DNA from 3 places in the Levilactobacillus sp. HBUAS70063 genome. Region 3 is predicted to be linked to each of the others. Evidence: predicted binding sites of a transcription regulator. Region 3 holds the regulator's gene; each other region holds the start of a gene.
What was found. The regulator NrdR, encoded in region 3, represses ribonucleotide reductase genes. The targets are predictions, from matches to a motif close to ACACNATATATNGTGT.

Region 1: the regulator NrdR is predicted to act here: its motif matches at 6,961-6,976, upstream of pnuC (nicotinamide riboside transporter PnuC).
Region 2: the regulator NrdR is predicted to act here: its motif matches at 6,354-6,369, upstream of nrdH (glutaredoxin-like protein NrdH).

The regions. Positions count from the first base shown of each region.
Region 1 covers NZ_JBANSM010000008.1:1-7,812, reverse strand. The annotation lists gene V8I28_RS11540 (hypothetical protein) at 403-777, opposite strand; gene V8I28_RS11535 (MFS transporter) at 934-2,331, opposite strand; gene V8I28_RS11530 (MarR family winged helix-turn-helix transcriptional regulator) at 2,338-2,769, opposite strand; gene spxB (pyruvate oxidase) at 2,910-4,670, opposite strand; gene V8I28_RS11520 (magnesium transporter CorA family protein) at 5,010-5,930, opposite strand; gene pnuC (nicotinamide riboside transporter PnuC) at 6,137-6,892, opposite strand; gene V8I28_RS11510 (MarR family winged helix-turn-helix transcriptional regulator) at 7,216-7,638, opposite strand.
Region 2 covers NZ_JBANSM010000004.1:70,424-78,235, forward strand. The annotation lists gene V8I28_RS07175 (3-hydroxyacyl-CoA dehydrogenase) at 1-239, shown strand, start outside; gene V8I28_RS07180 (aldo/keto reductase) at 1,013-1,951, shown strand; gene nrdF (class 1b ribonucleoside-diphosphate reductase subunit beta) at 2,491-3,486, opposite strand; gene nrdE (class 1b ribonucleoside-diphosphate reductase subunit alpha) at 3,729-5,894, opposite strand; gene nrdH (glutaredoxin-like protein NrdH) at 6,019-6,246, opposite strand; gene V8I28_RS07200 (class I SAM-dependent methyltransferase) at 6,446-7,048, shown strand; gene tadA (tRNA adenosine(34) deaminase TadA) at 7,077-7,598, shown strand; RNA gene ffs (signal recognition particle sRNA small type) at 7,652-7,738, shown strand.
Region 3 covers NZ_JBANSM010000001.1:31,939-39,750, forward strand. The annotation lists gene polA (DNA polymerase I) at 1-2,659, shown strand, start outside; gene mutM (bifunctional DNA-formamidopyrimidine glycosylase/DNA-(apurinic or apyrimidinic site) lyase) at 2,680-3,543, shown strand; gene coaE (dephospho-CoA kinase) at 3,536-4,162, shown strand; gene nrdR (transcriptional regulator NrdR) at 4,252-4,752, shown strand; gene V8I28_RS00260 (replication initiation and membrane attachment family protein) at 4,756-6,111, shown strand; gene dnaI (primosomal protein DnaI) at 6,115-7,041, shown strand; gene thrS (threonine--tRNA ligase) at 7,422-7,812, shown strand, end outside.

The DNA.
Region 1 (7,812 bases), on a different contig from region 3:
AATCCCTGGTGTTTAAGCGTTTCGGTGAAAACGCAACATCAGCAGATACCTAAAAACTGCCGAAACAAAGCGGCTGAGAAAATTTCTCAGCCGCTTTTCGTTTGGTAACATTGTGATGACGTCTGTTTTATAGCCTCTGCCCTTCTTCAGCTCCCTGTCCAAGTGGGGCGCCTTACCGTTCGCCAAATAGGGGTTGGATCGCGGTGGGCGGACCGGGCCAGTATTGGCCTCGACAGCCCACGTCTCAAAACCGTTATCATCCTTTGTAAGAGCGAAATCTTTACCGAACCAATCACGAGACGACAAAAAAGGCTGCACCCTCCGCGTAACCCGACTAGGCATCACGTGGCGCAACCACCCTTGTCTCACTGTCTATGCGTATTTCTTCTTGCCAACGACTCATCAGCGGGGCATCGGCTTCCGTAAAATTTCAGCTTTCTTACGGAGCTGTGCGCGCGTCTGACTCACGAGAATATCCGTGGGATGAACGATTCGCCCGTCCAGCGACCCGCCGAAGCTGGCCACACAGAAGCTGACGAATCCCCAGGCCGATGGTGACCAGTATCCAAAGTACGGCGCCACAGCCACCATGACCACAAAGAAACCAATACTCAGTAAGCCGCTGAAGCCCTGCCGACCAAACCGATTAAAGTAAGGATATTGACGCGTGAACAGATAATCCACTACTAAAATCGCCACCATTGTGCCTAGAGCCACGTGTTTAACAGCCAGTCGATTAATAAAAATTACCGGGCTCATCATTAGCATTAACGTCATCAACAGCCAAAATGAATGAAAACCATATCGCCAGTCATACCGCATTCCGGTCGCCTCTCTTTCAATCAACAATTCCATCTTCATTGACTGAAGTGTAGCATGGGGTTAATAAAAATAGGTTAACTCGTGGTCGCTATGGTAAAGCCAATAGCAATACTAACGCGAAGCCGTTGGACGCGACAGCTTAAAAGCCATTAGCATGCTCAACAGTGCCATGCCACCGGTCACCACCAACACCAGTAAGGCCCACTGCGACCCCACCGCCGTCTTCACGATCGTACTGCCCGACCCGGCTTGACTGGTCGAAATAATCATGGACACCACGGCGGTCCCCATGGCCCCAGCGAACTGCTGAAGCGCGTTCATCAGTGCATTTCCATCGGCCTTGAGATCTTCTCCAAGCTGTTTCAAGCCGGCCGTCATAATATTTCCGAAGGCCATGCCGATCCCAATCATGTAGGCGACGTAAAGCCCCAAGACGGCCAACACGGACAAGTGTCGGGCAAAAACGGTCATGGTAATCAGACTTAGCGTCACGATACTTAGGCCCAATAGAATGGGTTTCTTCGCCCCAAAGCGGTCGAGAATCTGACCGCCAATCGGTGAAAAGGCAGCCCCAATCACGGCGCCGGGCAACACAACTAAGCCGGCAATGAAAGCGGTTTTTTGATCGACTAATTGGAGGTAATTTGGCAGGATAAAGGACAGCCCCAGTGCGGTCGTCTGTAAGAGAAAGAACGCCGCTAAATGCCAGGCAAAGGCCGGATTTTTCACCGTTGCCAGCCTAATCAGGGGATGTTCCACCCGACTGGAACGCACGACAAATCCAATGAGGCCAAGGATACCCACGATCCAAGCGCCGAGAATGGCCCAACTCAACAACGGTTGGCTTCCCAGCGAACTGAATCCGTAGATCAGTCCGGCAAAGGTTGCCACCACGGTCAGTATGCTCAGTAGATCGAAGCGTTCCGGCACCACGGGAGCGACCTGGCGAATCGTTTTGATCCCCACGAAAAACGAGAGAATCAGAAACGGCAGCAACAGCCAGAAGATGTAGCGCCAATTCAGGCTGGTCACCAGGATACCACCGTAAGTCGGACCAATCGCCGGGCCGACCGCCGTAATCAGCGTGCCCACGCCGGTCATCATGCCAATCCGGCTCAGCGGAACTTGCTCCAAGATGATGTTAAACATCAGGGGCAAGGCAATTCCGGTTCCGACAGCCTGAACCGCCCGACCAACCAATAGCCACACGAAGGCCGGGGCCAAGGCATCGATCAGGAGACCGGCAATAAATAATAGATTGGCCGTCACAAAGAGTTGTTTCATTTTGAAGCGGCGTTTCAAGTAGGATGAAACGGGCACGATGCAGGCCACAATGAGGAGATACAGGGTGGTCATCCACTGCACGGTCCCGGTCGTCACACCAAACTGTTTCATCAAAGTGGGGAAGGTAATATTCATTGCGGTTTCAATGATGACCCCACTCAACGACATCAGCCCCGTTGCCAGAACGGCACCAATCACGCGAGGTTCAATTTTCTCTCTGGTCATTAGCCTCTACTCCTTTGTTTTTCCCCAACGGGTGACATTCTCTAAAGCTTGGCGAAAGGCCCGTGCCTCCGTGGCGGTCAAACCCGCGACCATCTTGGCATCCTGTTGTTCCAGGTGCGCCGTTACCAGCGGCACCAAGCGGTTACCCTGAGGGGTTAATTTTAACTGTCGTTTGCGACTGTCCTGGTCCGCGACCACCCGAGTCACCAGGTCGCGTTCCACCATCCGCTTGATTAACATCGACGCGGTGGAACGCTGGACGTGAAATTCGCGTTCCACGTCCACTTGAAAGGTATCGGTCGCCCCCCGCCGGCTTAGAAAGTCAATCACGGACATTTGCATACCGGTGAGGCCATAGGGTCGCGCAAACTCATTCATTTCAAAGTTCATTTGATGCTCGGCATCTCGTAGCCAAGCGCCTAATCTTCTTGCGGGCAAGCCACATCATCTCCCTTTGTTAGTCAGCTAACGATTTTAAGCCAATCATCCCCAAACTTCAAGACCAAGTTTACCGTTCCACACAAAAAATCCGTTTCACCCACGAAACGGCGGTGAAACGGATTTTGATGGCGTTTAAATTAGAGATTGTCGCCCTTGGCCCGAAGCAATTCGCCCAATGCGGGTTGCTGCTTGAGGTCAATGTGGTTTTCCTTGGCGTAGGCGTCCACGGTATCTTGCCCGTAGAGCTTGGCGTCCAGTGGCATGAAGGCCGTCCCAATCGGATCATCGTTCTTAATGACCGCGTTGACCACGATTGGCTTCTTGTTACCCTTGGCCTGTAGGTCCTTAATCTGGTCAAAGACTTGTTCGACTTCGGCGTTGTTCGTGACCGTAAAGCCAATGCCGCCCAAGCCCTCGGCAACCTTAGCCCAATCGGCGTCGGTCAGATCGACCCCGTACAGGTGTTGTTTCGTATCAACCTGTTCGCGGTAAATGAAACCGAAACGTTGGTTGCTAAAGACCACGTTGATGACGGGCAATTCGTAACGGGCTTCCGTAATGATGTCGGGAGCCACCATGGCAAAGCCGCCGTCACCGGAGAACGACCAGGCCTGACCCTCTGGAACACTCAGTGCCCCGGCCATGCCGGCTGGCAAGCCGTAGCCCATCGTGGCAAATAACCCGGACAAGACGAAACGCTGTTGCTTATCCATTGGCAAGCCCCGAACCGACCATTCGGAGACGTTCCCGGTGTCCACTCCATAGGTATCCTTGGGGCCGACCATTGAAGCCACCTTCTTAGTCACGGCCTCGGGCGCTAGGCCATGGCTGTCGTCTGCGGCCAGTTGATCCAACCACTTGTTCCAGTTTTGCTTGTTTACCCGATTGGCCTTCAGCCATTCCGTTTCGGGCAACGTTTCACCCGTCGCAATCATGGCTTGTAGGTAGCTCTTGGCATCGCTAATGACCGCGTAGTCAATCGGTACCATCTTGCCAATATCAAAAGCGTTGTTGTTGACCTGAATAATCTTGATGTTCTTCGGCCAGAATTGAGCGAATGGGAATTCGGACCCCAGGAATAGGATTAAATCGGTGTGTTGTAAGGCTTCAAAGCCGGACTTAGACCCCAACCGGCCAAACGTCCCAATGGCGTTCGGGTGGTCGGTCGGAATCACGCCAGTTGCCGGAACGGTGTTGAGCACGGGGAGGTTGAATTGTTCACTGAATTTCACCAGTTCATCCCGGGCGCCCAGCAATCCTCGACCGGCATAAATCAAGGGGTGCTTAGCCGCCTTCAACAGCTCTAACGTCGCCGTAACGGCCTTCGGATCAATCGTTTGGGTAAAGGTATCGGATACCGTGTTCGGCGTCTTAACCGGCTCGTAATCAATTTCAGTAGCCGATAAGTCTTCTGGAATGATGACGACGGCCGGGCCCTTTTGCCGGTAGGCTTCTCGAATGGCCTGATTGACCACGTAAGGCAACTGTTCCGCGGTAGTTGCCGTCCGGTTATAGACCGCAACGTCGGCGAACATCGGCGTTTCATCCATTTCTTGGAAATAGTTCGTGTTCATCGTGGCCGTGGGGACTTGGCCAACCAAGGCAAGCATGGGCACGTGGTCCATCTTGGCATCGTACAACCCATTGAAAAGATGCGTGGCGCCAGGACCCGCGGAACCAAAGGCCACACCGACCTTACCGGTGTACTTGGCATCGGCGGCTGCGGCTAATGCGCCGACTTCTTCATGACGGACCTGAATATATTGGATCTTATCCTTTTCAAGGTAGAGCCCCTCGACGGTGTGGTTGATGGAACCACCAGGAATACCATACAGGTGGTCGACCCCCCAGGCTTCTAAAACCTTAACTAATGCTTGACCCGCAATCATTTTTGTCATTTAAATCGCGCTCCTTAGTTGGTGGTGTCGTCCAATAGTGGCACCCCAAAATCATTGATTGGTAACATCATAGTCCGTTTTGAAAGCGAATACCAGTATTTTAGCTTACTTTTTGTTAGTGAAATAGCGCACTTGGTAACTTTACCAAACAAACGCCCCGACCTCGCGGCATTCCGGCGCTTAAAGCGCTATCAAAAGATTAGAGAATGGTGAGATGCCACGCGAACTAACAAGCCAATCCTGCCCAAACTAAAAGGAGACCCCCGTTTGGAGATCTCCGTCATACCACTTAAATTCTACCGTATCAAAAAGTTCGACTGTACCACACCAACCGGGGGTCTACCAGAAATGCCGGTGTTTCAGCATCAAGGCGACCCAGACCATGACGCCCAGCGTAATGGCCACCGTAATCAGCCACGAGACCCCACCGTAATTGGTCAGCGGTAATTTCACGTTCATGCCGTAGAAACCGGTGACGATGGTCGGAATCGTCAAAACCAGCGACCAAATCGTCAAGAATTTCATCGTATCGTTCAGGTTATTATTTAAGACGTTGTTAAACGTCCGCGAGATCCGGTCGACAACGTCCGCCTCAATCGCCGTCATTTCGGAAGTCTGGCGGGCTTCAATGACCGCATCGTCCAATCGTTCCTGATTGGTGTCCGAGAGCTGCCGCCCGAACGGCGTATTGCTCAGGTTGACCGCCATCATGGCGTTGTTACGCGTGGCACTGACGAAATAGGCCAGACTCTGTTGCAGGTTGGACAGGGCGATCAAATCCTTGTTGTCCGGCGACTTGTTGAGTTGTTGGTCCAACCGGTTCTGTTCCGCATTAATCTTACGAATCGGACCGATGAACTGGTCAAAGAGAATGAACATCCCCACTAACAACAGCTCGTTGGTATCGTAGATTTGATTTAATTTCAGCCGTTCACTCAGCAACGTATTCACCCAGTGGGTCGTCTTGGTGGTGATGGAAAACACCAGATTTCCCTTCAATAGAAACGTTACCGGGCGCGTGATGTAGCGCTGTGAAACTTGGTCAACCACCACCGGCACGTGCAACACGAACAGTTGGGAATTGAGAAATTCATCGCGGTCATAGTGGGAACGTTCATTTTCATCGGTGATGTACGTGAGAATCTCATCGGTGAGGCCGTACTTAACTTGCAGGTCACGGCGATCGTCTTCGCTCTCGACCATGGTCATGACCCACTTTAAGTCCTGGTCTTTGGCCCCAATCTTTCTTTCAACTATCATGGTCTCTACTCCCTCGCTAAAAACAATGCCTTTAGTTTACCACGTCCCTCAGAAATCCGCCGCAAAAATCACGGAATGTCGTCATTTTCTACCGGAAACGCATGGGAAGCTGGCTCGAGCCTAGGTTCCACAAACGGTAAGGTCACCCGCGTCTGTCAGATTAACGAAAAAAGCCTGGAATTTGCGTTCCAGACTTCCCTCTCATTCTAGTTAGCATTCTCATTCAAGCTGGCGGCATAAGCCGTTTCCTGCTTGATAAGCCGGGCCCGTTCCCTTTGGTTGTACCAAGGAGACACGGTAAAGGCTAACACGTCGTTGACGAGGTAGACGGAACTGTTGATAAACATCGCCAGCGTCGCGGACCCCTGCCGAAACGAAATGAACCACAGCACCATCTGGGCCAAACCGGAAGCAATCCACCAGACGTATTGATTGTTGAAACGTAAGAAACAAATCACGCCGGCCGTCAGACTAATGGCAAAGCTAATCGCATCGACCCAAGGCCGCGGATCGTCCGTAAAGGTGCCAATGCCCCAGCCGGAAACCAGGTAGACGGCGACCGTCGCAAACAACGCCAGCGCCCAGCTCTTACCGTTGAATTTCCGAATTTTAGACGCCATATTGACGTTCCAGCTCGCGCTCAAGAGAACGGGAATATCCAGCGTCACCACGTAGGCCAATTGCTCAAAAATACTCAAGTAGTTCTTGGCCGCGAAGCCGGTGACGATGAAGCAAAAGGCGGACAGCACACCCAGCCAACCGTTAACTGACTTAGCTGCGTTAATCGCCAGAACACACAGCACGCCTAGCGTAGTCCCAATGAACGTCAGAATGGTCAATAACGTTATTTTCTGACCCACTAAGGTCATGACCTGACAGCCTAAACTGAAAAAGAACAGGTAATAGTTCTGTTGCGGCCAGCCCTTGAGTTGGTGAGATAAAAATTGAATATAATGCTTCATGCTAATGCGCTCCCTCATGTTTTGTTAACCACATATAGTATTCTTCTCGCCGGCGAGGTGGCTAATTAGCACAATATATTGTGGTGCTCGTTTTGAACAACAGATTTGATTATAGCACGCCATTTTACGCGTAGCGGTCTAATTTTCAGATTTGTTTCATGCTTGTTCCAGTGCCAGAAAACGATTACACGCCCGGTACGACTCCCGTGAAACAAAAAATGTAACCATTCTAAATTGCACACTTTTGGTGGTTTGGGGGGAACGACTGAATAAAAAAAGACCAGTCGCGAACGACTGATCTAGTTGACCTAATTTAAAGCGGTTTACGATTCGGGGGATTCAGGCGTTAGTTGTGCCGTTGCGGCGGCTAACATCTGCGTTAACTCACCCACAGTCACCTGACTCCCCTCATCTGTGATGGGCGTCTCACTCATGATCTTCGCCGACTTAATCAGCAGATCATGGCACGCGCGCTCTAGGTCCTCGCCACTGGTTGTTAACGACAGTGGCCGAACGCGCCGGTCAGACGTCTGATAGCTTTGCAATACGTAGCCCCGGCGAATCAGTTGTGAGATGCCCCGGGACACTGCGGCCCGCGAAATCCCCCGACTATCGGCAACGGTGGCTGATGTGAGCTTACCAGGATTTTCTAAAATATGGTGCAGAATTGCATATTGATCCACCGAAATCCCCATGGCTCGCTGGAACCGCGTCGCTGATTTCTCCAATTCTCGCTTTAATTCCATGTAAGATTCGAAAAAACTTTCCGCATGTACGACCTTACTCTTTGCCATAGTATTCATCATATCCTTATCTTTACTTACTAACCGGTAGATTGCAAATTTAATCCGAATTTTTTGACAAATTAGTCAGCATCACTTGGTAAGGTGTTTGCCAGTTAAGTACTTTAAGGGGGCGTT
Region 2 (7,812 bases), on a different contig from region 3:
TGGCGACCGGCGCGGTGCGGGGACCGTTTGCCGTCTTGGATGAGATTGGGCTGAAGACGGCGTATAAATTAATGCTGGCCGCGAGTGCCGAGCCGGGGCGCGAGGGCCTCGTGATGGTGGCGCACCAGATTAAAGTCGAGATGATTGACCAGCACCATCTAGGTCAGGAGACCGGGGCCGGTTTCTACCGGTATCCGGATCCGGCGTATCTGCAGGCGGGCTTCATCCAGGGAAATTAAAGCTGAGGAGTGGCTAATCCTCTGGGGGAGCCACTTTTTGTGCTATCCGAAGGGAAAAGACGAAAGTCGACTAAAACTAAGGTTATCAGCTAACTCATGACGGTAATTTTAGTCGTATACGGCTCCGTCGTGAAAGCGGACCGGGCCTGAGAGCGGTCTCGGCCTCGCTTTGAGCCGATAGCCCGCGTCTCAAAGACGCCAGTTCCCTAACCGGCTAAAGCTGCCGCTAAGGGAACTCCCACGGCTGAACCCATATTTGGCTCACTCACGGCTACGAGAGTGCTGACCAGCAACCAGCGGCTTAACTCGACGTAACAACTAGTTTGTCGATAAACGTCGGTGTTGCTGATAAACACCATCCCGCCGGAGATCGCTAGGGGTGGAGCCAGCTGTGTCGACGGTGTTAGCTGAGGGCCTTTCTCAGCTTACAGCGTGGGGCGACTTGGGAGACTTGCGGGTTTGGCAAGGCTTCCAAGCGAACCGGAAGCCCGTTTTCCAGGCTGGAGGCGTCCCCCATAGCAGGCGGAACCCCTGGCAGGCGCAGGCACCTGGTTTCACCAGTCTTAATGGACAGAACACCGTCGTTACGGAAATTAACGTGTTAATTCTACTTTTAACCTTCTGGTGACGATCCAATCAAATCGGGGGTGATTGGTCGCCTGGAGGAGTCGTTCATTTGGTTAACGAGTTTGCTAACCCCTCTGGAATCGTTGTTTTTCGGCGAGTGGTCACGGTATGATGGTCGTAGTCAGACGAAGGAGAAGCTTGATATTATGGGAAAACAACCTGCAATTGCCCTGGGAACTTGGGCCTGGGGGGATAACGCATCGAACAAGTATTTTGGAGATACCCTGTCGGCCGAGACGCTAAAGCCGGTGGTGACGGCGGGCATGTCTCGGGGCTTTAACCTCTGGGACACCGCCTACGCTTACGGCAAGGGGACGTCCGAACGCCTGGTGGGCGACCTACTCTCGGCTTATCCGCGGATGGATTATCAGCTGTCCACCAAGTTTACGCCCCGGATGGCCGGCAATGGCCCCCACGAGATGGCCGATATGTTGGCCGGCAGTCTGAAACGACTGCGGACGGATCACGTGGACCTTTACTGGATTCACAACCCGGATGACGTGGAGAAATGGACGCCGGAACTGATTCCGCTGGTCAAGAGCGGTCAGGTCAAACGCGTCGGGGTCTCCAACCACAACTTGGCCCAGATTAAACGAGCCAGCGAGATTTTGGGGACGGCGGGCATTCGGCTCTCGGCCGTTCAGAATCACTTTAGCCTGCTCTACCGGTCGTCCGAACGGGCCGGCATCATTGACTACTGCCATCAGCACCACATCGACTTCTTCGCCTACATGGTGCTGGAACAGGGGGCGCTGGCCGGCCACTACGACGTCGACCATCCCTTACCCGCGGGCAGTGAGCGCGCGAAGGTCTACAACGCCGTCTTGCCTCAGCTCACGCAACTAACGGCGGCCATGCGGGCCATCGGGGCCAAACAAAACGCCTCGGTCGCTGAGGTCGCTACGGCTTACGCACTGGCCAAGGGGACGACGCCCATCATCGGCGTGACCCAGGAAAAGTATATTGCCAGTACGCTACGGTCGGAAAAGGTTAAGCTCACGCCGGCAGAAATCACGCAGTTAGAGACGCTAGCGGCGGCCACCCACGTCGATACCAAGGGATTCTGGGAGGCGCCGATGGTCTAACGCATTGCCGGCACCTTGCCGGAAGTTCCGCCGGCTGTAGGGACTGCCTCCGGCCAAAGGGTGGGTATCCGATTCGCTTGGAAGCCGCAAACTATGCCGTAACCTGTCGTTTTTAGCCAGATTACGGTGTTATCACGGCCGGCGCTCTCCGGCAGGGTAGGTTTATCCCAAAATGTCGATAGTCCCGTCAGCGGTGGTGGATTGCGGCTTTGCGCGTATCAGCAAACGTTTTAAGCACGCCTATTTAAGCCGAGAGTGAAGCCCTAGATGAGCTCAGCCGTGGGATTATCTAAGCGGCAGTAGCCGGTTAGATAATGGCGACTTGAAAACGCTGGTTCTTAGCGGTTTCAAGCGAGTTTCGAGACCGTTCTTTGGCTCGAAACGTCCTCCCCACCGCGTTCCAGCTCATCTGGGGCGAACGGCAAGGCGGCCAGCGTGGACAAAGTTGCCTAAGTCGTTTAATTTCAATGACAAAAAAACCGGCAGCCGGTCGCAATCGTGAAATGGATTGCGGCCGGCTGCCGGTTTTAACTTAGTCGTTATTTACTAGGATCCTCGGGATCATCGGGTTCACCGATATTGTAGTCGCTGTCGTTCATGGCTTCGACGTTCCCCAACAGGTAGCCGTTACCGACCTGGGAGAAGAAGTCGTGGTTAGCCGTGGAAGTGGAAATCCCGTTCATGACCACGGGGTTTACGTCCTCGGCCGTATCAGGGAAGAGGGGATCTTGCCCCAGATTCATCAGCGCTTTGTTGGCGTTGTAGCGAATGAAGGTTAAGACCTGTTCCGTCCAGCCGACTTGGTCGTACAGCGTGTGGGTGTACTTTTCTTCGTTGGCGTAGAGCTTGTAAAGGAAGTCGTACATCCAGTCCTTCATCTGTTGTTGTTCGTTGTCGGTTAGTTCCTTCATGCCAAGCTGGAATTTGTAGCCGATGTAGGTGCCGTGGACGGATTCGTCCCGCAGAATCAGCTTGATGATTTCGGCCACGTTGGCGAGCTTGTTGTGGCCCAGATAGTACAGGGGCGTAAAGAAGCCGGAGTAGAACAGGAACGTTTCCAAGAAGACGCTGGAGATTTTCTTCTTCAGAGGATGTTCGTCATCGTGGTAGAGGTCAAAGATCCGCTTGGTCTTGTTCTGCAGGAATTCTTCGGAGTCGCTCCATTGGAAAATTTCATCGATTTCTTCTGGGGTGTTCAACGTGGAGAAAATCGTGGAGTAACTCTTGGCGTGAACGGATTCCATGAATTGGATGTTGTTGAGCACCGCCGTTTCATGGGGCGTCCGCACGTCCTTACGCAGGGCGGCCATGCCGTCTTGCGATTGGAGGGTATCCAGTAGGGTTAATCCCCCGAAGACGTGGCCCACGACCCATTGATGGTCGGTGTCTAACGTCCGCCAGTCGTCCAAGTCATTGGAGACGGGAATCCGGGTGTCAAGCCAGAATTGTTCCGTTAATTTTTCCCAAGTTGCTTTGTCGATTTCATCAGAAACCGCGTTCCAGTTAATCGCCTTGTAATTTTCTGTTCGTGTCATTGCAGCCACTCCTTTGTCTTTTACTAGGGTTCCACCGGTGTGTTGGCTTAAGCTTACCACACTCGTGGCGAGAACCTTTAAGTAAAGAGCGGGCGACCTCGTGAAATCTACCGGACAACGCCCGTCAAAGGCGACCGGACGGGGGCCCCACTCTCGTTATATTTCGTTTAAAATTGAAGCCTTGTTTTTTTACCGGATCAAAATGAAAATACCGGTGCCAGTAGCATTGATTGAAGTGGAAGCTAGATAACACAGCTTTCACATTGGTTGGCGCCGACTTCGTTGTTGTCATCGGTGAAGGTCCGGACGTAGTAGATTGACTTGATGCCCTTCCGGTAGGCGTAGTTACGCAGGATACTCAGGTCCCGGGTAGTCATCTTGTCGGTCCGACCGTTCTTCCATTCGTACAGGCCGGCGGGAATCGTGGAACGCATGAACAGGGTCAGACTCATCCCCTGATCCACGTGTTTTTGGGCCGCCGCGTAGACGTCGATGACTCGCCGCATGTCGGTGTCGTAGGCCGACTTGTAGTAAGGCATGGTGTCGTTGTCCAGGTAAGGTGCTGGGTAGTAAATCTTCCCAATCTTCTTTTCCTGCCGTTCCTCAATCCGGTTGATAATCGGGTGAAGGCTAGCGGTGGTGTCGTTGATGTAGGAGATGGATCCGTTGGGGGCCACGGCCATCCGGTTCTGGTGATACAGGCCGTCTTGCATGACCGCCTGCTTGAGGTCGGCCCAGTCTTCAGGAGAAGGTAACCAGACGTCCTTGAAGAGGTCTTGGACCTTGGCCGCGGTTGGGCGCCAGTCGTGTTCCGTGTAACGGTCGAAGTAGCTACCATCGGCGTAGGTACTCTTTTCGAAGTTATGGAACGTTTCGTGGCGTTCCTTGGCAATCTCGTTGGAAGCCTTTAATGTCCAATAGTTTAAAAGCATGAAGTAAACGCTGGTGAAGGCGATACTGTCCTTGGACCCGTACATCATGTGGTTCTTGGCGAAGTAGCTGTGGAGCCCCATGGCCCCCAAGCCAATCGTGTGTGCCAGGTGGTTGCCCTTTTGGATGGAAGGCACCACGTCGATGTCGGAGTGGTCGGTGACGAAGGTGAGGGCCCGGACCATCGTTTCAACGGAATGGCCGAAGTCGGGGGACGTCATCAGGTTAACGATGTTCGTGGACCCCAGGTTGCAGGAAATATCGGTGCCCTTTTGAATGTATTCTTGCTTATTGTTAACGGTAGAAGGCGTCTGAACCTGCATGATTTCGGAGCACAGGTTACTCATCACGATGCGCCCGTCGATGGGACTCTCGCGGTTGGCGGTGTCGATGTTGACGATGTACGGGTAGCCGGATTCCTGTTGGAGTTTGCCAATCTCAGTTTCCAGCTCGCGGGCCTTGAGCTTCTTCTTGCGGATGTCGGGGTTGGCGACCAAATTGTCGTATTCCTTAGTGATGTCCACGTAGGCGAACGGCTTGCCGTAGATGCGTTCGACGTCGTAGGGGCTAAAGAGGTACATGTCGGCGTCCTGTTCACAGAGTTCATAGAACTTGTCGGGCACCGTCACCCCGAGTGACAGGGTCTTGAGCCGAATCTTTTCGTCGGCGTTTTCCTTCTTGGCGCTCAGAAAGGCCACGATGTCGGGATGAAAGACGCTGAGGTAGACCACGCCGGCCCCCTGACGTTGTCCCAGTTGGTTGGAGTAGGAGAAGCTGTCTTCGAGAAGCTTCATGACCGGCACCACGCCGGAAGCGGCACCATCGATGTGTTTGATGGGGTCGCCGGCACCCCGGAGGTTGGACAGGCTAATCCCCACGCCACCGCCGATTCGCGAGAGTTGGAGGGCGGAATTAATCGTCCGGCCAATGGTGTTCATATCATCGGTGGACTGAATCAAGAAGCAAGAGACCAGTTCGCCCCGGCGTGCCCGCCCGGCGTTTAAGAAGCTTGGCGTCGCGGGTTGGTAGCGCTGGTGGATGATTTCATCGGCCAGGTCGTGGGCCAGCGTCTGGTCGCCGTCTCCGAAGTCCAGGGCGTTCATGGCCACGCGGTCGATGAAGTTTTCCAGGTAGTAGTCGTTGTCATCGGTCTTTAGCGCGTATTGGGCGTAGAACTTGTAGGCCGCCATGAAGGATTTGAAATGAAAGTTCTGGGCCTTCAGGTAGGCGTAGAGGTCTTCGATAAAGGCAAACGGGTACTGGTCGATCACCTTTTTTTCCACGTAGTTGCCGGCAATCAAGTAGTCGAAGCGCTCGCGCAGAGAGTCAAACGTCTTGGTGTTCGGGATCACATTTTCCTTCAAGAAGGCCTGTAAGGCTTCCTGATCCTTATTCAACGGAATCTGCCCATCCACGGGGATGTTGATCTCGTTGTTCAAGTCGTAGTATGTGACGTCGCCTAAATTCTTTAAACTCATACTCGTCATCTCTTCCTTCTTTTTTAGTGGTGAACTATTTCAGGTCTAGGTTAATCGGTTCAAATAAAAATGGCGGCACCGTGAACCAGCACGGCGTCGCCAAGAGGGGTTGGGGCTTACGAAGTTAACCCGCAATCTTGGTCAATTGATCTGGCCGGAAGCCGTAGAAGGCAGGAATTCCGGATGCTTCAATTACTGGAACGGCTTGGAAGCCATGTTCCTTGAGGTAAGTCACATATTCTGGGTTTTGATTAATGTTCCGTTCTTCGAATTCCACGTTGTGTTCGCTGAGAAAACGCTTCGTCATCTTGCATTGCATGCAATTATTTTTTGAGTAAACTGTTACTTTCATTGTTGCCACATCCCTTAAATTTCAATCTCAATGAGTTAAGTGTACACCAGATATAGAAAATAGCAATCAAAAAAAGCACCACATTTGGTAGTTGGGTTATACAATAACCACCAAATATAGTGCTTTGCGCTTTAAAAGTTTTTTTCCTGTTTTCCGTCAAAAATCTAAGGTAAAATAGACCTAAAAGGTGGCGGAGAATTTGACTAATCACTATTATACACAAAATCCAGATGTTTTACACGAAGAACACCATTGGCCGTTTACCCTCTTAGGCAACGAATTGTTGTTTACCACCGACAACGGGGTCTTCTCCAAGAATCGCGTGGACTACGGGTCACGGACGTTGCTGAACGCGTTTAACGCGGATAAGACGCCGGCTGGGCCGTGGCTGGACCTGGGCACGGGGTACGGTCCCATCGGGCTGGCACTGGCTAAGCAGTGGCCGGAACGGCAGGTCACAATGGTCGATGTCAACGAACTAGCACTGGACCTGGCGCGGCAAAATGCCGTGGCCAATCAGATTGAAAACGTGGAAATCAAGACGTCGGATATTTACGAGCACGTCACGCAGCGTTACGCCGCTATCTTAACGAACCCACCCGTTCGCGCGGGGAAGAAAGTGGTTACGGCCATGTTGACCGGCGCCAAGGACCACCTCTTACCCGGTGGCACGTTAACGGTGGTCTTGCAGAAAAAGCAGGGCGCGCCATCGGCCGAAAAGACCATGCAGGCCACGTTTGGCAATTGCGCCATCATCAAGAAGGATAAGGGTTATTATATCTTAGAGAGCACGTTGCGTTAGTCCCATGAATTGAGAAGGGAGGGGTTCGATGCGTGACACTTCCTATTCACCCTTACAGCGACACTATATGGAAGAAGCCTTGTTTGAAGCCGATCAGGCGGGGCTAATTGGCGAGGTTCCCATCGGCGCGGTGATTGTTCATGACGGAAAGATCGTCGGTCGAGGGCATAATTTACGTGAGCACGCCAACGACGCTACGCTTCACGCGGAGGTGCGGGCGATTGAAGAGGCCTGCGCCACCCTGAAGAGTTGGCGCTTGGAGGATTGCCAGCTCTACGTCACGATTGAACCCTGTCTGATGTGTAGCGGGGCCATCATCAACGCGCGGATTCCGGAGGTCTATTACGGTGCCAGAGACCCCAAGGCCGGTGCCGTCGATAGCCTGTATCAAACGCTGACCGATACGCGGCTCAACCACACCGTCACCGTCCACGAGGGCCTCATGGCTAAGGACGCTGGTGAGCGGATGGTGGCCTTCTTTAAGGCCGCTCGCAAGCGCCAGAAGGCAGCTAAGAAGGCCCGCAAAGCGAAAAAAGCTGCGCAAGATTAAGCAATCCCTAGACAGGTTCAGGGAATCATGATACACTAGTTATTGCCGTTAAGGCCTTGAAGCAAGGGCGGACTTACGAATTGTGTCAGGTCCGGAAGGAAGCAGCACTAAGTTTGCTTCGCTTTGTGCTTCAAGTTTATGAGCAATTAACCAACTCTCAGTCGTTGACTGGGAGTTTTTTCGTGCTGATTGGGGATTAAAAGCAAGTCTGGTC
Region 3 (7,812 bases):
GGACAAACGATTATTATTGATCGACGGCAACAGTGTGACCTTCAAGGCTTTCTACGCGTTGTACACGTCTTTAGGGCGATTCACCAACAGCGAAGGGCTCCACACCAACGCCATTTATGGGTTCAACACGATGTTAGAGACCATGCTGAAGAACGTGGACCCTACGCACGCCTTGGTGGCGTTCGATGCGGGTAAGGTCACGTTCCGGACGAAAATGTACGACGATTACAAGGGCGGCCGGGCGAAGACGGCACCGGAACTTTCCGAACAATTTCCCTATGTCAAGGAACTCTTGGCCGCACGGGGGATTCAGACCTATGAGCTGCCGAATTACGAGGCCGATGACATCATCGGGACGTTGGCGAAGCAGGCCGAGGCCGAAGGGTTTACCACGACCATCGTGACCGGGGACCGGGATCTTACCCAGTTGGCCAACGACCACACCACGGTAGCCATTTCCAAGAAGGGGGTTAGCGAGATCGAACGCTACACCCCGGCTTACGTCAAGGAGAAGATGGGCGTGACCCCCGAACAGATCATTGATATCAAGGGCCTTCAGGGGGATAACTCCGATAATTATCCCGGCGTCACTGGCGTAGGACCCAAGCGCGCCGTGGACCTGGTCGGCAAGTACGGTAGCATCGAGGGCATCTACGACCATATCGACGACATTACCGCCAAGAAACTCAAGGAACACCTGGTGGCGGACCACGATCAGGCCTTGCTCGCCAAACGACTCGCCACGATTAATCGCGATGCGCCGGTCGAAAAAAAGGTGGCCGACCTGGTCTATCAAGGGCCGAACCGCGACGACCTGGTGGCCTTTTATCAACGCATGAACTTCCGGACCTTCCTGAGCAAGATGGACTTCGAGGGCGACACACCGACCGCCACGCCAGGTCTCAAGGATATCGATTACACTGTTTTGACGGCCGATAACATGGTGGCGCTACCCGATTTTACCGCCGATGGCTGTGAATTCTACTTGGAAATGCCGGATGAAAATTACCACACGTCGCCCTTCGCTGGCTTTGCCATTGGTGATGACGACCACTGGTGGGTTAGCCGCGATGCCAGCCTCCTACAGCAGGAGCCGTTAAAGACCATTCTGACGTCTTCTGACGTTGCCAAGCAGGTCTTTGACGCCAAACGGACGTACGTGGGCTTGAATCGCTTAGGCCTGACGTTAGCCGGCGTAGACTGCGACCTGTTACTCTGCTCGTATTTGTTGAACACCTACGACAACAGCAACGACCTCGGTCGGGTGGCGATGGAACACGGCTACGAGCAAGTAGCGACCGATGAGGATATTTATGGCAAGGGGGCCAAGCGGGCCATCCCCGAAGATGATGAGGTCTTCTTCAAGCATCTGGCCCGCAAGACCCGCGCGATTGAACAGCTACGGCCAAAATTATTCGAGGGCCTCGATGAAAACGAACAAACCAAGCTCTACCGGGAGATTGAATTGCCGATGAGTTTCGTCTTGGCGCGGATGGAAATCGCCGGGATTACCGTGGACGCCAGTGAGCTGGAGGCCATGGGGAGCAAGTTTACCGAGCAACTCGCCGAGATTGAACAGACCATTTATCAGGAGGCCGGCGAGGAATTTAACATTGGTTCGCCCAAGCAGTTGGGTCACATCTTGTTTGAGAAGATGGGCCTACCAGTGATTAAGAAGACCAAGACCGGCTACTCCACGGCGGTGGGCGTGCTGGAGAAACTGGCGGCCGATGCGCCGATTGCCGAGAACATCCTGCGCTACCGCAAGATTGCCAAGATTCAGTCGACCTATGTGGAGGGCCTGCTCAAGGTGATTCACCCTGAGGATCAGAAGGTCCACACCCGCTACCTGCAAACGTTGACGCAGACGGGCCGGCTATCTTCGGTTGACCCGAACCTGCAAAACATTCCGGTCAGAACTGAAGAGGGCCGGACGATTCGGAAGGCCTTTGTGCCGCGGCACCCGGGCTGGCAGATCTTTTCGTCCGACTACTCGCAGATTGAACTGCGGGTACTGGCCCACATGAGTCACGATGCCAACATGCAAGAAGCCTTTAGAGAGGGCGAGGATATTCACGCGGCCACGGCCCGGCGAATCTTTAAGATGGCCCCCGATGCCGAGGTCACGCCGAACATTCGGCGGCAGGCCAAGGCGGTTAACTTCGGGATTGTTTACGGTATCAGTGACTTCGGGCTGTCCCAGAACATTGGGATTACGCGTAAACAGGCCAAGAACTTTATTGACACCTACTTTGAGGAGTACCCCGGTGTCAAGGCCTATACGGAACGCATGGTGCAACAAGCCCATGAGTTAGGGTACGTGGAGACCATCGCACACCGGCGGCGGTATTTGCCAGACATTAACTCGCGGAACTTCAATCAGCGGTCCTTTGCCGAACGAACCGCGATGAACACGCCCATTCAAGGGAGTGCGGCCGATATTATCAAGATTGCGATGATTCGCATGGAAGCGGCCATCCAAGACCTACAAGCCACGATGCTTCTGCAGGTTCACGATGAGTTGATCTTCGAGGCACCCGCCGAGGAGATTCCAACGTTGGCTAAGCTGGTCCCGAGCGTGATGGATTCCGCCATTGATTTGGAAATCCCGTTGAAGGTTGAGAGTCACTACGGGCCAACCTGGTATGACGCCAAGTAGCTACAAAGGAGAGAGAATGTATGCCAGAATTACCAGAGGTTGAAACCGTTCGGCGGGGCTTAGAGAGTCTCGTGGGCGGTGCGACGATTGACCACGTCGACGTCTTTTATCCCAAGATGGTGCGACCGGACGCCGAGATCTTTACGGCCGACCTGATTGGCCGGAAGATTGAACGGGTCGACCGGCGGGGAAAGTACCTGCTCTTTCGGCTCAGCGGGGACCTGACGCTGGTCTCTCACCTGCGGATGGAGGGCAAGTATGACGTTCAACCCGCGGGAAGCCCGGTGCCTAAACACACCCACGTGATTTTTTATCTCAAGGATCGCCGGGAACTGCGGTACAACGATACCCGGAAATTTGGCCGAATGCGCTTGGTTAAGACCGGCACGGAGGGAATCGAACTGCCATCGCTGGGCAAACTGGGGCCGGAGCCCACGGAAGAAACGTTAACACTGGCGTACATGCAACGCATCTTTGGCAAGTCCCATAAGATTATCAAGCCATTTCTGCTAGACCAGTCGCGCATTGCCGGGTTAGGCAACATTTACGCGGATGAGGTTCTGTGGTTGTCGAAGATTAATCCGCTGACGCCGGTTGACACGTTGACGACCGATCAGCTCGCCACGCTACGAAAGGCCATTATCCAGGAGATTGGGCGCGCAATTGCCGGGCACGGCACCACCGTTCACTCCTTCTCCACGGCCTTTGGCGAGGCGGGGAACTTCCAGAATCAGCTACACGTCTACGGCCACGAGGGGGAACCCTGTGAGCGCTGTGGGACCGAGATTGTGAAGATTAAGGTGGCCCAGCGCGGAACCCACTTCTGTCCGCATTGCCAGCCGTATCCGCCGGAAGCTGTGGAAGAAGGTTTGGCCCATGACTGAGGTGTGGGGCTTGACCGGCGGCATTGCCACGGGAAAATCCACGGTCAGTGTCTGGCTCAGACAGGCCGGTTTGACCATCATCGACGCAGATGTGATTGCCCGTGAGGTGGTTGCCCCGGGAACGCCGGGATTGCGGCAGATTTTGACCACCTTTGGGGCGGACTACCGTCAGGCGGATGGGCAATTGAATCGCCATAAATTGGGCCGGTTGGTCTTTGGTCAACCGACGGAACTCCGTCGGTTGGAAGCCATCACCACGCCCTTAATTCAGGCGGAAATCACCCGTCAGCTGGCTACGTACCGGAAACAAGGCGTGCCGGCCATCATGATCGATGCCCCCACGTTTTACGAGGTGGGTTACTTGATTCATCTGGTGGACCACGTCATGGTCGTGGCCACCACGCCAGCGATTCAACGGCAGCGGTTGATGGCCCGAGACGGCCTCACCCAGGCGGCCGCGCAGGCGCGAATTGACCAGCAATGGCCGATTGAAAAGAAGGTGGCCCGCGCCGATGTCGTGATTGATAACGCGGGAACGATTGCCGAAACGCGCCAACAAGTGGTAAAATGGCTTGACACCACTAATTTAGGCTCGTCGTCGGCGATTAAGTCCGACTGAGCAATTGGTGGGAGCTGACCGTGGTGAACGGTCGACGTGTTGTTAACGTTTAAATCAATCAGAACCAATGAAAAAATGAGGTGACCAAAATGCAGTGTCCGCACTGTCATCATAATGGATCGCGGGTCGTCGATAGTCGACCGACCGACGATGGGCGCGTCATCCGCCGGCGCCGTGAGTGCGAGAGCTGTGGCTTTCGGTTCACAACGTTTGAGCGAGTTGAAGTGACACCGCTGTTGGTAATTAAGAAGAACGGGACGCGTGAGGAATTCAACCGCGAGAAGATTCTACGCGGCATCATCCGCTCGGCGGAGAAACGACCGGTGGGGATGGATGTCATGACTAAGATGGTCGATGACGTCGAGAATAAGATTCGCGCGTTGGGGGTTAATGAGATTTCCAGTCAGCTAATCGGGGAATACGTCATGAACCGGTTGGTTGACGTGGATGAGATTGCCTACATCCGATTTGCCAGTGTTTACCGGCAGTTTAAGGATACCGGCGTCTTCTTCAATGAATTAAAAGACATGATGGATAAGGATAAGGCGAAGGCCAAGGACCGGAACCATCGGCAAAGCGAGGCGAAATAGGGCATGGAGGATTCCTGGCACCAATTGCAGCCGAAAACGGGCTTTTTGGTCCGGCTGGCCGACCGCCTGACCGATCAGAGCTGGCAGACGCTTACGCAACTCTATCAGCCGATTATTGGACCGAGTGCCACGGGGCTCTTTTCGGCCCTTTTTTGGCTACCCGAACGGGAAAGTTATCACCGCCACGCCATCTTACTTGCGGAACTGAGCCTCGACTTAGCCCACCTGTATGCGGCGCGTTTGCGGTTGGAAGCCACGGGGTTATTGACCACGCGAGTGAAGACCGAGGACGACCTGTCGAGCTTTGTCTACGAGCTCCATGCGCCACTGACGCCGCAGGCTTTCTTTAAGGATGACCTGCTGAGCGTTCAGTTGCTGGGTGTCGTGGGCGAAGAGCTTTACCAGGCATTGGTGACGGCGAATACGCCGGTCGCCAAGCCAAGCGAAAATGAACAGAATATTACCAAAAATTTCTTAGACGTGTTTCACGTTGATGGGGATGAGCTGCGAGATATTCCCGCGGTGATTACCCATAATCGCGAAACCTCGTCACCAGCCAGTGGTCCCAATTTATCGGCGGACCAGGTCCAGTTTGATTTTAAACTGCTGGGAGAACTGCTGGAGCGGTCCTTCGTGGATACGCGAGCGGTCAGCAAGTATCGCCAGCTCTTGTTGACGGAGCATGCGACCTATGGCTTAGACGAACCGACGATGGCCCGTTATATTGGTGAGGCCACCGACCTGGCGACCAACGTCTTCAATCCGGAGCAGTTCAAACGCATCGTTGCCCAGGCCTTTGGTTTACAACACCGGCAGGCCTCGGTTGCGCCGGCCACTCCAGCACCGGCCGCGACCGATGTTAAGGGGGCTTCGAGCGCCGAACAAGCGCTGATTAAGGTGGCGGCCAATACGGCACCGGCGGCCTTCCTACAGGGAATTAAGCAAAATACCGGCGGCTTCGTGACGGACGGCGAGCAGCGGATTGTCCGCGACCTAGTGAGCCGGCAATTATTCCCCGAGTCCGTCTTGAATCTGATGATTTATCACGTGCTGGTCGATGAGGATCGGCCCACGTTGAATAAGAACCTGCTGGACACGATTGCTAACGACTGGAGTAAGGCCAAGATTAACACGCCCCAGCTGGCCATCCAGAAGATTCGGGAGCGCCAGCAGGCGGCCACTAAGCCGCGACGCTCGCGCCGGCAGCCGACGGTTAAGGAGACCTTACCGGACTGGGCGAAGAAGCCAGATGGCACGGCGCAAGCCACCACTAAGGCCAAGCTCACGACGGCCCAACAAAAGCAATTGCAGCAGCGGATTGCCCGCTTGGAGAAACGCAGTAAAGGGAAGGAGGACTAGCCAATGGAAGATTTAAGTAAGACCATGCAGCAACTGATGAGTCAGCGGCATTTAAACGATAACTATCGTCAACTCATGGCGAAGGTCTACGATGACCCGACCGTGACTAAGTTCTATCACGACCACCAGCAGGAATTGGCGGAAGACGTGCTCACCCGTTCGGCGGCTAAACTGTATGAGTTTGTCTCGGAACGCGAAAAGCTCGCGAAGGGGGGCACCACGTTTGCCACGGGGTATGAACCGCAACTGATTGTGTCGAATCACCTGATCGACGTGGCCTACGTGCCGACCGCCGACACCTTGGAGAAACAGGCGCAGCAGCAGTTGCGTCAGCGGGTGAAGTCCATCGCGATGCCCAAGAATATTCGTGAGGCCGCGCTGGCTAATTTCGATCAAGACGAGGACCGTGCCGAGGCGTTAATGGCCGCACTGGACTTTATCGACGCCTACGAAGCCAATCCGAAGCGTCGTCACCAGGCACTTTACCTGGCCGGCAGCTTTGGGGTGGGGAAGACCTATCTTTTGGCAGCCGTGGCCAATCAGTTGGCCGCCGATGGGTACACCACCACGTTGGTTCACTTCCCCAGCTTTGCGGTGGAAATGAAGAACGCGATCGCCCAAAACGGCGTGGCGGAAAAACTCGATGCCTTGAAGAAGTCCCCGGTTCTGATGATCGATGATATCGGGGCCGATGCCATGTCGGCCTGGGTCAGAGACGACGTGCTGGGCGTTATCTTAGAATACCGGATGCAAGAGGAACTCCCCACGTTCTTTAGCTCCAACTTCTCCATGGCCCAGCTGGAAAAAGAACACCTGCGGATTTCGACGCGGGGGGATGACGAACCGTTAAAGGCCCAGCGGCTGATGCAACGGATTCGCTTCCTGGCGCGTGAGATTACCATGGTGGGGGCTAATCGGCGACCGCAGTAGGGGCTGCTGGGCGTTCGGAATTTCTGGTAACTTAGCCGATAATTTTTCGGCATCAACGCTTGACAATAATTAGTCGCAAGTGTTTAATAGTCAGTGAAACCACACGAGCTATGACGAAAGACATGGTGTTGGCAGAGACGTTTACAGGAAGAGTTGGCCTTGCTTGGAAGCCGACTTAGCGCCCGCCGACATTACCACTTTCCTAGCTGTCGGGAGGAAATTTCCGGCCGGTCCGTTCCGTTATCGACGATTAGAGTTCACGGGAGTAGTCTCGTGAAAAATATCGGGTGGAACCACGTTAATGACGTCCCCAGTGCCTTCTTTGGCACTGGGGATTTTTTCGTTGGTCAGCCCAAAATCAATAAGGGAGATTGAAAATTATGGCAAGTATTTCACTTAAATTTCCAGACGGCAACGTTAAAGAATTCGCTGCTGGTACCACGCCAGAAGATGTTGCCAAGTCGATTTCAATTAGCTTAGGCAAGAAGGCCGTTGCGGCCAAGTTGGACGGCGAGTTAATCGACAACTTAACCCCCATCGCGCATGACGGGAGCATTGAAATCGTCACGAAGAGCGATGCCGATGGGCTGACGGTTCTGCGGAACACCACCGCCGCCTTAGTTCGGATTGCCTTGAAGAAGGAATTCCCAGCCATTCGCTTGGGTGAAGTTAGCGCCGACGAAGATGGCTTCTACGTGGATACCGACAAGGACGACCAACAAGTTAGCGTCGATGAATTAGACGCCATTGCCGTGATCGTTGAAAAGTTGG